Regions from separate parts of the Paenibacillus sp. FSL R5-0475 genome, predicted to be linked through region 1. Evidence: riboswitches for the same ligand, from Rfam matches in the RefSeq annotation. Region 1 holds a riboswitch; each other region holds the start of a gene.
What was found. Region 1 has a riboswitch for cobalamin ahead of MKX41_RS27050 (anaerobic ribonucleoside triphosphate reductase). Riboswitches for the same ligand answer to the same signal wherever they lie in the genome.
Positions count from the first base shown of each region.

Region 2: another riboswitch for cobalamin. It lies ahead of MKX41_RS28505 (S-layer homology domain-containing protein); the one in region 1 lies ahead of MKX41_RS27050 (anaerobic ribonucleoside triphosphate reductase).
Region 3: another riboswitch for cobalamin. It lies ahead of metE (5-methyltetrahydropteroyltriglutamate--homocysteine S-methyltransferase); the one in region 1 lies ahead of MKX41_RS27050 (anaerobic ribonucleoside triphosphate reductase).

Region 1 covers NZ_JBBORK010000001.1:6,045,297-6,049,526, forward strand. The annotation lists gene nrdG (anaerobic ribonucleoside-triphosphate reductase activating protein) at 1-256, opposite strand, end outside; gene MKX41_RS27050 (anaerobic ribonucleoside triphosphate reductase) at 253-2,238, opposite strand; cobalamin riboswitch at 2,456-2,690, opposite strand; gene MKX41_RS27055 (MTH1187 family thiamine-binding protein) at 3,065-3,373, shown strand; tRNA gene MKX41_RS27060 (tRNA-Thr) at 3,469-3,540, shown strand; gene MKX41_RS27065 (N-acetylmuramoyl-L-alanine amidase) at 3,505-3,948, shown strand; gene MKX41_RS27070 (hypothetical protein) at 4,042-4,230, shown strand, end outside.
Region 2 covers NZ_JBBORK010000001.1:6,376,017-6,380,246, forward strand. The annotation lists gene MKX41_RS28495 (cellulase family glycosylhydrolase) at 1-781, opposite strand, end outside; gene MKX41_RS28500 (hypothetical protein) at 1,001-1,579, shown strand; cobalamin riboswitch at 1,671-1,871, shown strand; gene MKX41_RS28505 (S-layer homology domain-containing protein) at 2,037-4,230, shown strand, end outside.
Region 3 covers NZ_JBBORK010000001.1:3,662,874-3,667,103, reverse strand. The annotation lists gene MKX41_RS16505 (ABC transporter permease) at 1-402, shown strand, start outside; gene MKX41_RS16500 (DedA family protein) at 420-1,043, shown strand; gene MKX41_RS16495 (undecaprenyl-diphosphate phosphatase) at 1,093-1,953, shown strand; cobalamin riboswitch at 2,212-2,417, shown strand; gene metE (5-methyltetrahydropteroyltriglutamate--homocysteine S-methyltransferase) at 2,572-4,230, shown strand, end outside.

The sequences.
Region 1 (4,230 bases):
CGAACCCAAGTACCTCTTCTGCCGAGAAAAAAGGATCGCCGCCTGCCAGTGTTAGACCATCCAGCAAAGGGTTAGCGGCGATTTCTGCAATGATTTCATATTGACGTTCTAAGGTGAAGACTTCTCCATATTTAAAGTTCCATGTCTCGGGATTAAAGCATCCCGGGCAACGATGACGGCAGCCGCTGATGAAGAGGACGGCCCGCATGCCCTCTCCCTCGTTAATCGACTCCGGATAGTATCCGCAAATATTCATAGATGCTTAACGCGATCCCGTACTTCGGCTTGTTTGGCGGCATTGAAGCGGGTCTGATAGTCGCCAGTTAAATAACCTGTAACTCTGCGCAAACGACGGATGTGCACGTCATTCTCATGTGCGTTGCAGGAAGGACAGTTTGTCCCAATTACGCCTTCGTATCCGCAGCTGGAGCAGCGGTCAATCGGATGGTTAATGCTGAAGTAGCTGACCTGTTGTTCTAGTGCATATTTAATGATTTTGATAAAAGCAGATGGATTGCTGCGGGCATTGCCATTTAATTCGACATAAGAAATAGCCCCGGCATTGCAGTATTCATGGAAAGGAGCTTCCAAGCTGATCTTCTGAGCAGCACCTAGATCGTAGTATACAGGGATGTGGAAAGAGTTCGTATAATACTCACGGTCAGTTACGCCCGGAATAGAACCCAGTACCTTGCGATCAATCTTGGTGAATTTGCCGGACAGGCCCTCCGCTGGTGTTGCGAACAAGGTAATGTTGAGATTAAGTTCCTCACTTTTAAGGTCGCAATACTCCCGCATGTGACGCACGATAGCCACAGCCTTGGCATGGACTTCCATATCCTCGCCATGGTGTTTGCCGTACATGGCTTTCATGCATTCCGCCATACCGATGAAGCCAAGCGACAGACTACCATGCTTCAGCAGTTCGCCTACAGAGTCTTCAGGAGCGAGATTTTCGCCGCCTTCCCAGACGCCTTCTCGCATCATGAAATCGGATGCTTTAGCTTTTTGCGCGCTTTGGATGTGGAACCGATGAAGAAGTCCTTCCAGCGCAATATCCATATAGTGGTTTAGATCCTCATAGAAGCCAGCTTCATCTGCGACGGTACGTCGGCCTGTTACTGTGCCGTGTGCCAGACCGAGCCGAACCAGATTCAGTGTATTAAAGGAAAGGTTGCCCTTCCCGGAGCAATGATTACGCCCAAAACGGTCACCGAGCACTCGGGTGCGGCAGCCCATTGTAGCAAATTCCGTATCAGGATCACTTGGATCATAATACTGCAAGTTGAGCGGAGCGTCCAGATTAGCGAAGTTCGGATATAGTCTGCGTGCAGAACATTCCGCCGCTTTTAGGAACAATTCATAGTTAGGATCACCTTGCTGTTGATTGACTCCTTGCTTGCATTTGAAGATTTGAATCGGGAACACAGGTGTTTCTCCGCTGCCAAGTCCGTTCATCGTTGCTGTTAGCAGAGAGCTGATCACAAGCTGACCTTCTGGTGAAGTACAAGTACCATAATTGATGCTGGTAAACGGAATTTGCCCACCGGATCGGCTGGACATGGTGTTGAGATTATGTACCATACTTTCAGCCGCTTGCAGGGTTTCGATTTCGGTTTCCTTTAGTGCAAAACGAAACGCTTTTGGATATAACTCCGCCAGATCGGTCCGACTCATTGTAATCTCGCCCAAAGAATCATTAGCTTGTCCCTCATCAAAATAATCCAGACCCTTGCGGAACAGCTTAGCGAAGGATTTGGTTACATAAGGTGCTAGATCATAGTCGAGCTTATTGGCGGATACGCCGCCATATTGAGCATTTTGCTGGGATTGAAAAATAATTGCTACCAGTGACATAGCTGTCATTATGGAGTTCGGAGGACGAACACTGCCGTTGCCGGTGTTGAAGCCTTCGCGGAGAAGCTTATCAAACGGGATAAAAATGCAGTTAGTCGTTCCGATTGCGTATTGATCCAGATCATGCACATAGACGACATTGTCATCAATGGCTTGCACTAGCTGCGGTGGCATCGTAAAGTTGCGGGCGTACCATTTTGAATATTCACTGCCGAACTTGCTCATTTTACCGGAGAAACTCTCTCCGTTCAAATTGGCATTCTCGCGCAGCAAGTCCAAATCCCGGCTGTCGATAATATCGCGTCCTAAATCAATGAGCTCTTCTAAAAGAACTTCTCGTGCATTTGTTGTACCGTTAAATTGTCTCTCCAACAACGTCATTGTATAGCTCTCCTCTCAGTCTATCGTCCTATCATTAAGAAGTGGGGCCGCATAAGCGGCCGTATATTCATTCTGATCTCATAAAAAAAGCATCCTCTAGCGAGGATGGCAGAAAATGCCCGATGCGTTATGTAAATATCCACACAGATATTTGTAGTGGCCTCTAAGAAGATGACCGCATGCGGACACCGTTCCTGTTCCTCGCAGGCACTCATAGTTGGTGTCGTCGAAACAGGCAGGTCTCCTGGCTTCCGTAGGACCTCTCAGCGCCTTCCCAAAGGGGCTCTTACCCCTCAGTGGCTTCTGCCAGGAGATCTGCCCATCTTAAGCTTCTAAAAGCTTGTAAGGGGCATCCGGTTACAGTGGCGGGACCGCAGCGGATTTTCACCGTACTTCCCTATTAAGCTCTAATTCCGATAAAGGATCAAAGCGCCTGTCTCCACTATATTTTGTTGTCGTTAGATAAAAATAACCCAAGATGTTGTGTTTGTAAACAGTTTTTTAGAAAACCCGCGCGGGGAGCGGGTTCTTCAAAAGTACTCCACAAATGATCCACAGGCTGTCCATAAGTAATCCACAATTGATCCACAGGCATATAAAAAATGATTCATAAATTGTCCGAAAAGATGCCACAAAGAGTCCATAAATGTAGTGCAGATGACCCTAGAATTCATGTTAGAAAAAATACTTGTGGCGAAAGTCATATTTCGGAGAATTTTGGGGAAAGAAGAAGGGGCATAATAAAGATGAGATCATTTGTGGCAGAGCGGTGGAGTTGTTACAATAGAAGGAGACACATACTTTAAAATTCCGAGGAGGTATTCTCATGCCTATTGCTGAAGTAACCGTTATTCCGATTGGAACAGGTAGTACGAGCCTTAGCAGCTATGTTGCGGATATGCAGCGAGTGCTGAAGACGGTAGAAGGGATTACTTATGAGCTTACATCCATGGGTACAATCATCGAAGGGCCTCTTCAGCGTATTTTTGCTGCAGTCGAAGCGCTGCACGAGTCTCCTTTTGCCGCAGGTGCAGAGCGTGTCTCTACCTCACTTAAAATAGACGACCGCCGCGATAAACCCTCCACTAGCCGTGGAAAGCTGGAGTCTGTGGAGCGTAAACTACAGGTGGAATAGCAGTTTGGGAGAGTAGGGAAATAGGGAGAAATAGGCTTGCGTTTCTGGCTGAAAGTTGTATAATATTTTTTGTTTGACAGAAAAATCAGCCTTAAGCTGGTGTAGCTCAGGGGTAGAGCAACGCACTCGTAATGCGTAGGCCGGGGGTTCAATTCCCTTCACCAGCATCCAAAAAAACCTTTTGTGGCGCGGATTCTTGGAATTTCAAGAGCCGCGCTTTTTTGATTCTTCTACCATTCTTTTACCGAAAGAGTGTCTTTTCCGCTTGTAATGGAGTCCCCAACGACCGGGGCCAAAAGGCAAAAAACCTGCACGTGGTGCGTGAGAGCAACATACCTGCAGTACTCACGGAGAATTTATTTTTGGATGTGGTAACCGACGCTGCCAAACTCAAAAAAGATGTGGTTATCCAAGCAATCATTGATAGCCATGTGATCGGGATTGCAAAGTACCTAGGGCTGAAAAAGAAGGAAACAGCGAATCAGGGCAACAATGACAATAAAGTGGTAGTACTCGTAAACGGCAAGAAAGAGCAAGTAAGACAGTTAACCTTACAAAGTGAACTGGAAAGTTAATTTGTCGAGCCGGAAGTTTTGGGCGCTGCTGGCCGTTACCGGCGTAACCTCTCATCATAAAATAAAGTAATACGAGCGAGGGGGAGTTTCCTGATGGATGCTTATTGCAGCTGCTTGCGCTACATGAATAGAAGAGTGCGGATTCTGACTAAAGATGGTAGACAGCACGTAGGCGTAATTACAAATGTGGACAGAAATAATGTTTACTTAAGAACGGAACATAACGGATCTGTGCACACTTCAGCTTTTTTTGGTAATCCTTTTGCTACAAATGACATCTTA
Region 2 (4,230 bases), 330 kb from region 1:
AGTAGTGAACGGTCGCAATTATGTTCGGATCGTTAAGAGCTGTAATCGTCTTGTAGAGCTGATCCATTCTAGGTTGGGTAGGAGAAGTCTCTAATGAAGGTAGCACTAGCGGACGGACATCATTCTTTCCACCTGAGTTTCGAACGATCTGATGGAAGGAATTGTTGAGCTCTGCAAGCATCTGTTCCATCTTCGCTTCATCCTTACTTCCGCCATCTGTGAAACGAGGTTCATTAATACTTTCGAACATCAGCTTATCGGATTTATCCTTGAAGCGGTCCGCAATTTGAGTCCATGCTGCATTATAACGCGCCAGCGTTTCCTCATGCTTCTCTTCCATATGACTTACCCATAACCAGGAGTCGTGATGGACGTTAATCATTACATATAACTTGGCGTCCAGCGCCCAGCCTACAACTTCTTCGACACGGTCGAGGTAAGCTTTTTCAATAGTGTAGTTCGGTGCTTCGCCTATGTGTGAATCCCAAGTGATAGGAATACGGATACTTTTGTAGCCTTGTGCGGCGATTTTCTTAATCAGTTCTTGGGTCACACGCGGATTGCCCCAGGAGGTTTCATCCTCACCTGTAGCATCTAGAGTATTGCCAAGGTTCCATCCGGGCTGCATATCGTCTACATAGGATTGGATCTTACTCTTTGGTGCTGCCTTAGCTTGTTGCTCGTCCTTAGTGGCAGCGGCGGCAATGGATGAGAACAAAGAGAGCAGAAGAGCGGTGACAAGGGTCAATGATAAGAATGATTTCTGGATTCGAGTAGTCATTGAATTCTCCTTTGTAAGATCATTTTTGAGGATGCTTAAACCTGACCTTCCTTAGTACTTTGGTGCTTAGATGAATACGTACACCTCCATGAATTCGTTGTAAACGCTTACCAAATACCCTAACATAGAATAATTTCAACGAGTACCTTACTAATTTGTGGTAAATTCATATATGAATTAGTGATTTGCAGTGATTCCAAAGTTATGGAGGGCAATCCAGTGAGCAGATTTCATTACATAGGCTCGGCTACAGAGCTTCCATTAGGAGAAAGAGGCAGTGTACCGTCAGCAAAGACATATAATGAAGTGAAAAATTCCCCGGAGTATAAGAAACAAAGAGAGGCTCTGCGCCTGCAAGGCATAATTCCTTTGGATGACATCGCAGATCTATCTCATTTAAGAGATGAGGACTGTCTTGTATATGACTCGGAAGAAGATGCAGCGGGAGTTTTTATAGAGGAACTTGGGTATTGGAACGATGAGATTCGCAAGCATTTTCGGAGTCCGTATGTGTACCGGATTTCACCGAATTGGGGCGGCTTCTCTGTATCCCCTAAGCTAAAAGATACTCTACCGGGATCGTATAACGCCTCACTCAAGTGTTGTCGGGAGTTATTTAGGCTTATGATAGATTATGGGGTATCTGGTGCCGAGTTTGAGCTTTATACATGCTGGGCTGAGGAAGAAGGGCTCCCACGTAATAAAAAGTATGATCGAATCTTTGATTTGGCCTCTTTGTCACTGGAGGAGGGTTTTGAGCTGAGAGAAAAAGAGTATATTGTGGTTAAAAAGATTTGATATTCAATAGGATTATCGCTAACTACTCGTTATACAAAAAACAAATATTGCATGACAAAAGCAACTATATTAGATATGATGAAGCATGGAAAAATTAATATTAGCAATAGGTGCCAATTATGAATGTTTCGGAAATACAATCATAGATTGGTTAAATGGAAAGCGGGTGTGAATCCCGCGCGGTCCCGCCGCTGTGAAAGAGGAGTCCTTGCAAGGTACCACTGGGAAACTGGGAAGGTAGCAAGGGTGATGATACTTGAGCCAGAATATCTGCCTGTTTCTGATACACCGTTAAACTCTACGAGCGATAGAGAGGTGTTTGATATAGTATATGCCTGCTATTGTTGCGGTTCACTATCTTAAACCTCTTGACGTTATGTTGAGTGGTTTTTTTGTAGTGCTATGAAAGTTTATTCTGTTTTTTAACATAGGAAGAGAAGGGAAGGGTTATGGAAACATGAAGAAAAATAAGTTTTTAGCTTGGTTACTTATTGTAGCAGTATTTATCACGACGTTCTCTACAAGCGTAATCCCGGCTCATGCGAATGAAGCAATTGCCGATAGTGCAGTTGTAACAACAGAGGTTGATCAAGCTCTAGTAGAGCAGATTAATGCGCTAGTACAAGAGCCAGATACAGAGAAGCCTACGATTTCAATAGAAGGTATACAAGATAAACAGGAAGTATCCAGTAAAGATGTGAGCTTCAAAGTAGTGGTTACAGACAATGTCTATAAAGACATTATTCCAGTAGTAAAGCTGAACCAAGTCGTTCTGTCAGCTACTAATGGTGAGTACAAAGCATCTCTAAACCCAGGTAGTAACGTAATCGCAGTAACAGCTATAGATGGCGCAGGAAACAAAGCAGATAATGTAACCTATCAGGTTACTTATAAAATCACTGCTAAAGAACAGTTAGATAAAAGCTTGGCCTACATCGTTAACACCGTAAAGAATCCTTCATTTGGAACAGGTAGCGGAGAATGGTCGATTCTTTCTCTAGCACGTGCGAACTACAAAGTACCAAGTGGTTATTATGATCTCTACTACAATAATGTAACTAAGATGGTTGAAAGTTTATTGGCAACAAATAATGGTAAACTCCACCCATATTTCAGTACAGAGAATTCCAGAGGGATTCTAGGTCTTGCATCTATCGGAAAAGATATCACGAATGTTGCAGGATATGATCTGAGAACTGCGCTCGCTGATTATCAATTGGTTAAGAATCAAGGGATTAATGCTCCTATATTTGCTCTGATTGCCTTAGATACTCGAAATTACGATATTCCTGTAGTTGAAGGGGATAAAGAGCAAACCACAAGAGAAAAACTGATTCAGCTCATTTTAAGTAAAGAAATAACCAATGGTGGATGGGCTTTTTTTGGTTCTCGGGCCGAAGTCGATATGACTGGAATGGCCGTACAAGCTCTTGCGCCTTATTATGATAATCCGAATGTAAAAGCTGCTGTGGATCGGGCAGTCGCATGGTTGAAAGATAACCAAAACAGTCAAGGTGGATATTCAAGTAGCGAAAGCATCGCACAAGCTATTGTTGCTTTAACAGCAATTGGCATAGATCCACACAGTGACCCAAGGTTTGTTAAAGAGGGTAAATCCCTAATTGATGCGTTATTAGCCAACTCTGGACCTGATGGTGGCTTTAAGAGTAGACCAACAGGAGCAGTAAATGGTATGGCAACAGATCAAGGTACATATGCACTGGTTGCTTATGATCGTCTGATCAATCATAAGAATCGTCTATATGATATGTCTGACGAAAAGCCGGGACCTGTTCAACCAGAAGATCCGAAAGAAAAAGAAATAGAGTTACCTTCGGGTGATAAGCCGGAAGTTGTAATCAAAGATGATGCTCATGATTATATCATTCCGATCAGCTCTGGAGACAGCAACAAGGAAATAACGGTAGTTATTCCTAAAGATCAACAATCGAAGGTTAGTGTCAGTTTACTTAGTAACAGCGATCTTCCTCAGATAGAGGCTACCAAAGGTGACGTATCTGTAGTCATTCCAAAGGGTGCAAAAGTTACAAGTGGGGATGCCTCTGCGATTGAATTGATCTCTCCTTTAACAGGCACAGAATCTGAAATAAAAGATAGTCTGAACCAGGTTATTTCTCAGGACAAGAAGCTGGAGAACATTATCCAAGCTTTTTCCATGGGTGGCAATGCAAAGGTAGAATTCAGTCACTTTATTACGTTAACCTTTAAGGACCTTAAAGGAAAAGATGTAGCCTATATTCAAGACGGCACACCTCATGCGATTCAAAAATTTGCAAGTGACGCCTTAGGTTTGGCAAGCGGCAAGTCAGAGTATGCATATGATAATGGAAATGATTTAATCGTAAAAACCAATCACTTCACTGATTACATTGCGTACACCTCCAGCGCAGTACAAACACCTGGTGATGGTGGAAGTGGTACTGGCGAAGGTAACGGTAGTGGCAATGGCAACGTTGGCGGTGGTGGAACCACTCCATCGAAGCAATATGTAACCCTATCCGTGGATAAGCTTACGATCAATAAGGGATACGTTGTTCCATCGGCACAGATAGAGCTCCAACCGGGTGACACAGTATGGTCTGTATTAAAGAGAGTGCTCGACAGCCGAGGTATCGTCTATAAATATAAAT
Region 3 (4,230 bases), 2.4 Mb from region 1:
ACGCTGTTTGAAATACAGAGAACATTGTACAACACGATGCTATTCGCTTCTTTACTGGTGGGTACTGTATTTTTCATTGCAGCAGGCAGCTTCCTTTACTTCCGGCTGTATACAGATCTAGATCATGATCGTCATCAATATTCTACATTGTCCAAAATGGGACTTACAGATCAAGAGCTAAACCGAATTGTAACGATACAATTGTCGTTGTTGTTTTTTGTTCCGGTTGGGATAGCCATTTTGCATAGTGTGTTTGCCTTTATTGCGCTTCAGCGGTTGTTTTACTTATCTATTGCTGTGGAGACCGGGGCGGTGTTATTGGGATATTTGGTTGTCCAGGGACTTTACTTCTTTTTTATTCGCAGCCGTTATTTACGCAACTTGAAGAAGAACTTGATCTGAATAATGGGGGTTACGAAATGCAAGCATGGATTACAGATTTTATGGAGCAGTTTGGTTACTTTGGTATTTTCCTGATGCTCGCTTTTGAAAATATATTTCCACCGATTCCTTCCGAAGTGATCCTTCCTTTTGGCGGATTCATGACAACCACAACGAATTTGACCATTCCTGGTGTAATTATTGCTGCTACTTTTGGCTCACTGCTGGGTGCAGTAATTCTCTATTATATCGGTCGTTTGTTGGATGTAAATCGATTGGAAAAGATCGTTGAACGCTGGGGCGGCCTACTCCGGATTAGCAAAAAGGACATCCACAAGGCTGACGCTTGGTTTGACAAATATGGCTATTGGACCGTATTATTTTGTCGGATGGTTCCACTAGTGCGTAGTTTGATTTCGATCCCTGCAGGGATGTCGGGCATGAAATTTGGAGTGTTTATGATCTTCACAACGATTGGTACGCTGGGATGGAATCTATTGCTGGTGCTTATTGGTGCGGCATTGGGTGAGTCCTGGGAAGACATCGCCATGTATATGGATATGTACTCCAACGTAGTGTACGTGCTTCTTGCAGGTGGAGTAGTGATCCTTGGGTATTTGTTCTTCCGCAAGCGCAGCCGGAAAATGAACACCGAAGGTTGAGCCGAGAAGGACATATAGATAAAAGTTATGATTAAAAGGAGGAGAACAAATGGAGCTATTAACGATTATTAAAGCTATTATTTTGGGAATTGTTGAAGGATTGACTGAATTTGCTCCGGTATCCTCCACAGGTCATATGATTATTGTTGATGATATGTGGTTAAAATCGACAGAGTTATTTGGGCAATATACGGCCAATACGTTCAAAGTGGTTATACAGCTGGGGTCAATATTAGCAGTTGTAGTTATTTTTAGAAATAGGTTCATTGAATTGCTGGGCTTAAAGCGCTTCAGCCGCAAGCAGTTGGATCCTGTAACCGAGCAACAACCACAGCTTGAAAAAGGCGGCCACCTGAAGCTTACACAGGTGCTTGTAGGTTTAGTGCCAGCAGGCGTGCTGGGGGTTCTGTTTAATGATTATATTGACGAGCATTTATTCTCTACATCCACCGTGTTAATCGGTCTAGTAGTCGGTGCTGTATTAATGATTATTGCGGATCTATTCGGACCAAAGAAGATTCAAACGGAGAGTGTCGATCAGATTACATATAAGCAGGCGCTAGGTGTTGGTCTGGTCCAGTGCTTCTCCTTGTGGCCGGGATTTTCTCGTTCCGGGTCGACGATTTCTGGTGGTGTTCTTCTGGGTATGAGTCATCGCGCTGCTGCTGATTTCACGTTTATTATGGCTGTTCCAATCATGGCAGGCGCCAGTTTACTCTCACTGATGAAGAACTGGCAATATTTCACCATCGATGCCCTGCCGTTCTTCATTGCAGGCTTTATCAGTGCCTTTGTATTTGCACTATTATCGATGCGTTTCTTCTTGAAATTGATCAATCGGATTAAGCTTTTACCATTTGCTATATATCGCATAGTACTTGCTGCAGTAGTATATTTCGTGTTTTTCTAAATCCGTTATAAGGAATCGATATAACAAAAGCCCCCGTAATCTATTGCAGATGACGGGGGCTTTCACGTATGATGACATCAGATTTAAGACACTCACTTTATCCTTATAATTCTCGCATAAACGCTTACCGTCCTTAAAAGGACGCTGAAGGCGTTTTAGCTTATGGATGATAAGAAAGTATAAGTATCACGAAATACTTTCTTATAATTCTCGCATAAACGCCTACCGTCCGTATAAGGACACCGAAGGCGTTTTAGCTTGACAATATCGGAGACAGGTGCTTGCCGGAAATTAGTAATTCGGTAGGCTTAATAGGGAAATTCGGTTTGAAGCCGATGCGGTCCCGCCACTGTAACGGAAGAGTCCATAGCAACATATGTCACTGGCAATTTACTACTGCTGGGAAGACTGCTAAGGATGCTGACACCGCTAGCCAGGAGACCTGCCTGTTTCAACAGCACTGCTTCACCTACGGAGGATAGGAAGGTGTTAGACGTTAACCATAGGTATATTATGGGCGTCTTTCCCTTTGACTTTTTTAGGGAAGGGCGCTCTTTTTTAAAGGAATGCAAGTGATATCGAGTCCAAAATAAGAAGATGGAGAAGGGGAGCTGCAAAGTGACGAACAAAGTAAAAGTAAGCAATCTTGGCTATCCAAGAATCGGAAAAAACCGCGAGTGGAAGAAAACGTTGGAAGCCTTCTGGGCGGGAAAAATAAATGAGGAAGCGTTCCGTACTGAAATGACAGGAATTCAGCTTCAGCATTTGAAGACTCAGCAGGAGGCAGGAATTGATTTAATTCCGGTAAATGATTTTACGTTCTACGATCATGTGCTAGATACAGCTGTAATGTTCGGGATCGTACCTCCACGTTATGCGTATGATGGTGGCGACATTGGGCTTGATCTTTATTTTGCGATGGCTAGAGGAAATGCTGAGGCTACCGCTTGCGAGATGACTAAATGGTTCAATACGAACTATCATTACATCGTTCCAGAGATCGGTGCACAAACGCCGCGTCTGACCGAGAATAAACCATTGGCTGCTTATCGTTTTGCCAAGTCCCAAGCGGGAATTGAGGGTAAACCTGTGGTTTTAGGCCTTTATACATTCCTTAAGTTGTCAAAAGGTTTTGCATCTGCGGATATTGCGAAGATTGCTGCTCGGTTTCTTCCGGTTTACGTTCAGCTGTTGCAGGAACTGAAGCAAGAAGGAGTAAGCTGGGTACAAATTGATGAACCAGCGATTGTTACAGGAATTAATGAATCAGAATTATCCTTACTTAACTCGATTTACACAGAAATTGCTGAATCCGTGCCTGGATTAAATATTATTCTGCAGACTTACTTTGAAGCTGCTGAACCGCTGGAGGCACTGTTCAAGCTTCCGGTACAAGGTTTAGGTCTTGATTTTGTCCATGATGGCGGGACGAACCTGGCATCGATTGAACGTCTTGGCTGGCCTGAGGATAAGTGGCTGGGAGCGGGTATTATTGACGGACGCAACATCTGGCGCTCAGATCTGGATGCTAAGCTGCAGCTAATCGAGAAGCTGAGTGTACATGTATCACTTGATCGTCTTATTATACAGCCTTCTTGCAGTTTGCTGCATGTTCCGGTTACTGTTCAGGGTGAGGTGAAGCTGAAGGCCACCGTTAAGGCTGCTTTAGCTTTTGCTGATGAGAAGCTTAGAGAGCTTGGCCTGCTTGCTGCAGCCTTAGAGGGTACAGCAGAAGCTGCTGCTGCGTTGACAGCCAGTCGCGAAGCCCTTACGGCCTTCCGTGCACTTCCTGAACGCGGTCGTAAGGATGTGGCTGAGCAAGTTCTGGGACTTACAGATTTACCAGACCAACGTAGCCTACCTTTTGCTGAGCGCCTGAAGGTGCAGCAGCAGAAGTGGCAGCTGCCACTTCTGCCAACGACAACAATCGGAAGCTTCCCACAGACTGTAGAAGTGCGCCAGGCAAGGTTGAAATGGCGTAAAGGCGTATGGAATCAAGAGCGTTACGACGGGTTCGTTCGTGAGCAGATTGCAGATGCAATCACTTTCCAAGAAAAGCTGGGTCTGGATGTACTCGTGCATGGTGAGTTCGAAAGAACCGATATGGTGGAGTTTTTCGGGGAGAAGTTGGATGGTTACTTATTTACTAGTAATGGCTGGGTTCAATCCTACGGATCACGCTGCGTTAAGCCACCAGTTATTTATGCGGATATAGCTTTTATCCAGCCTATGACTGTAAAAGAAAGCGTCTATGCTCAGTCGTTAACTTCCCTTCCT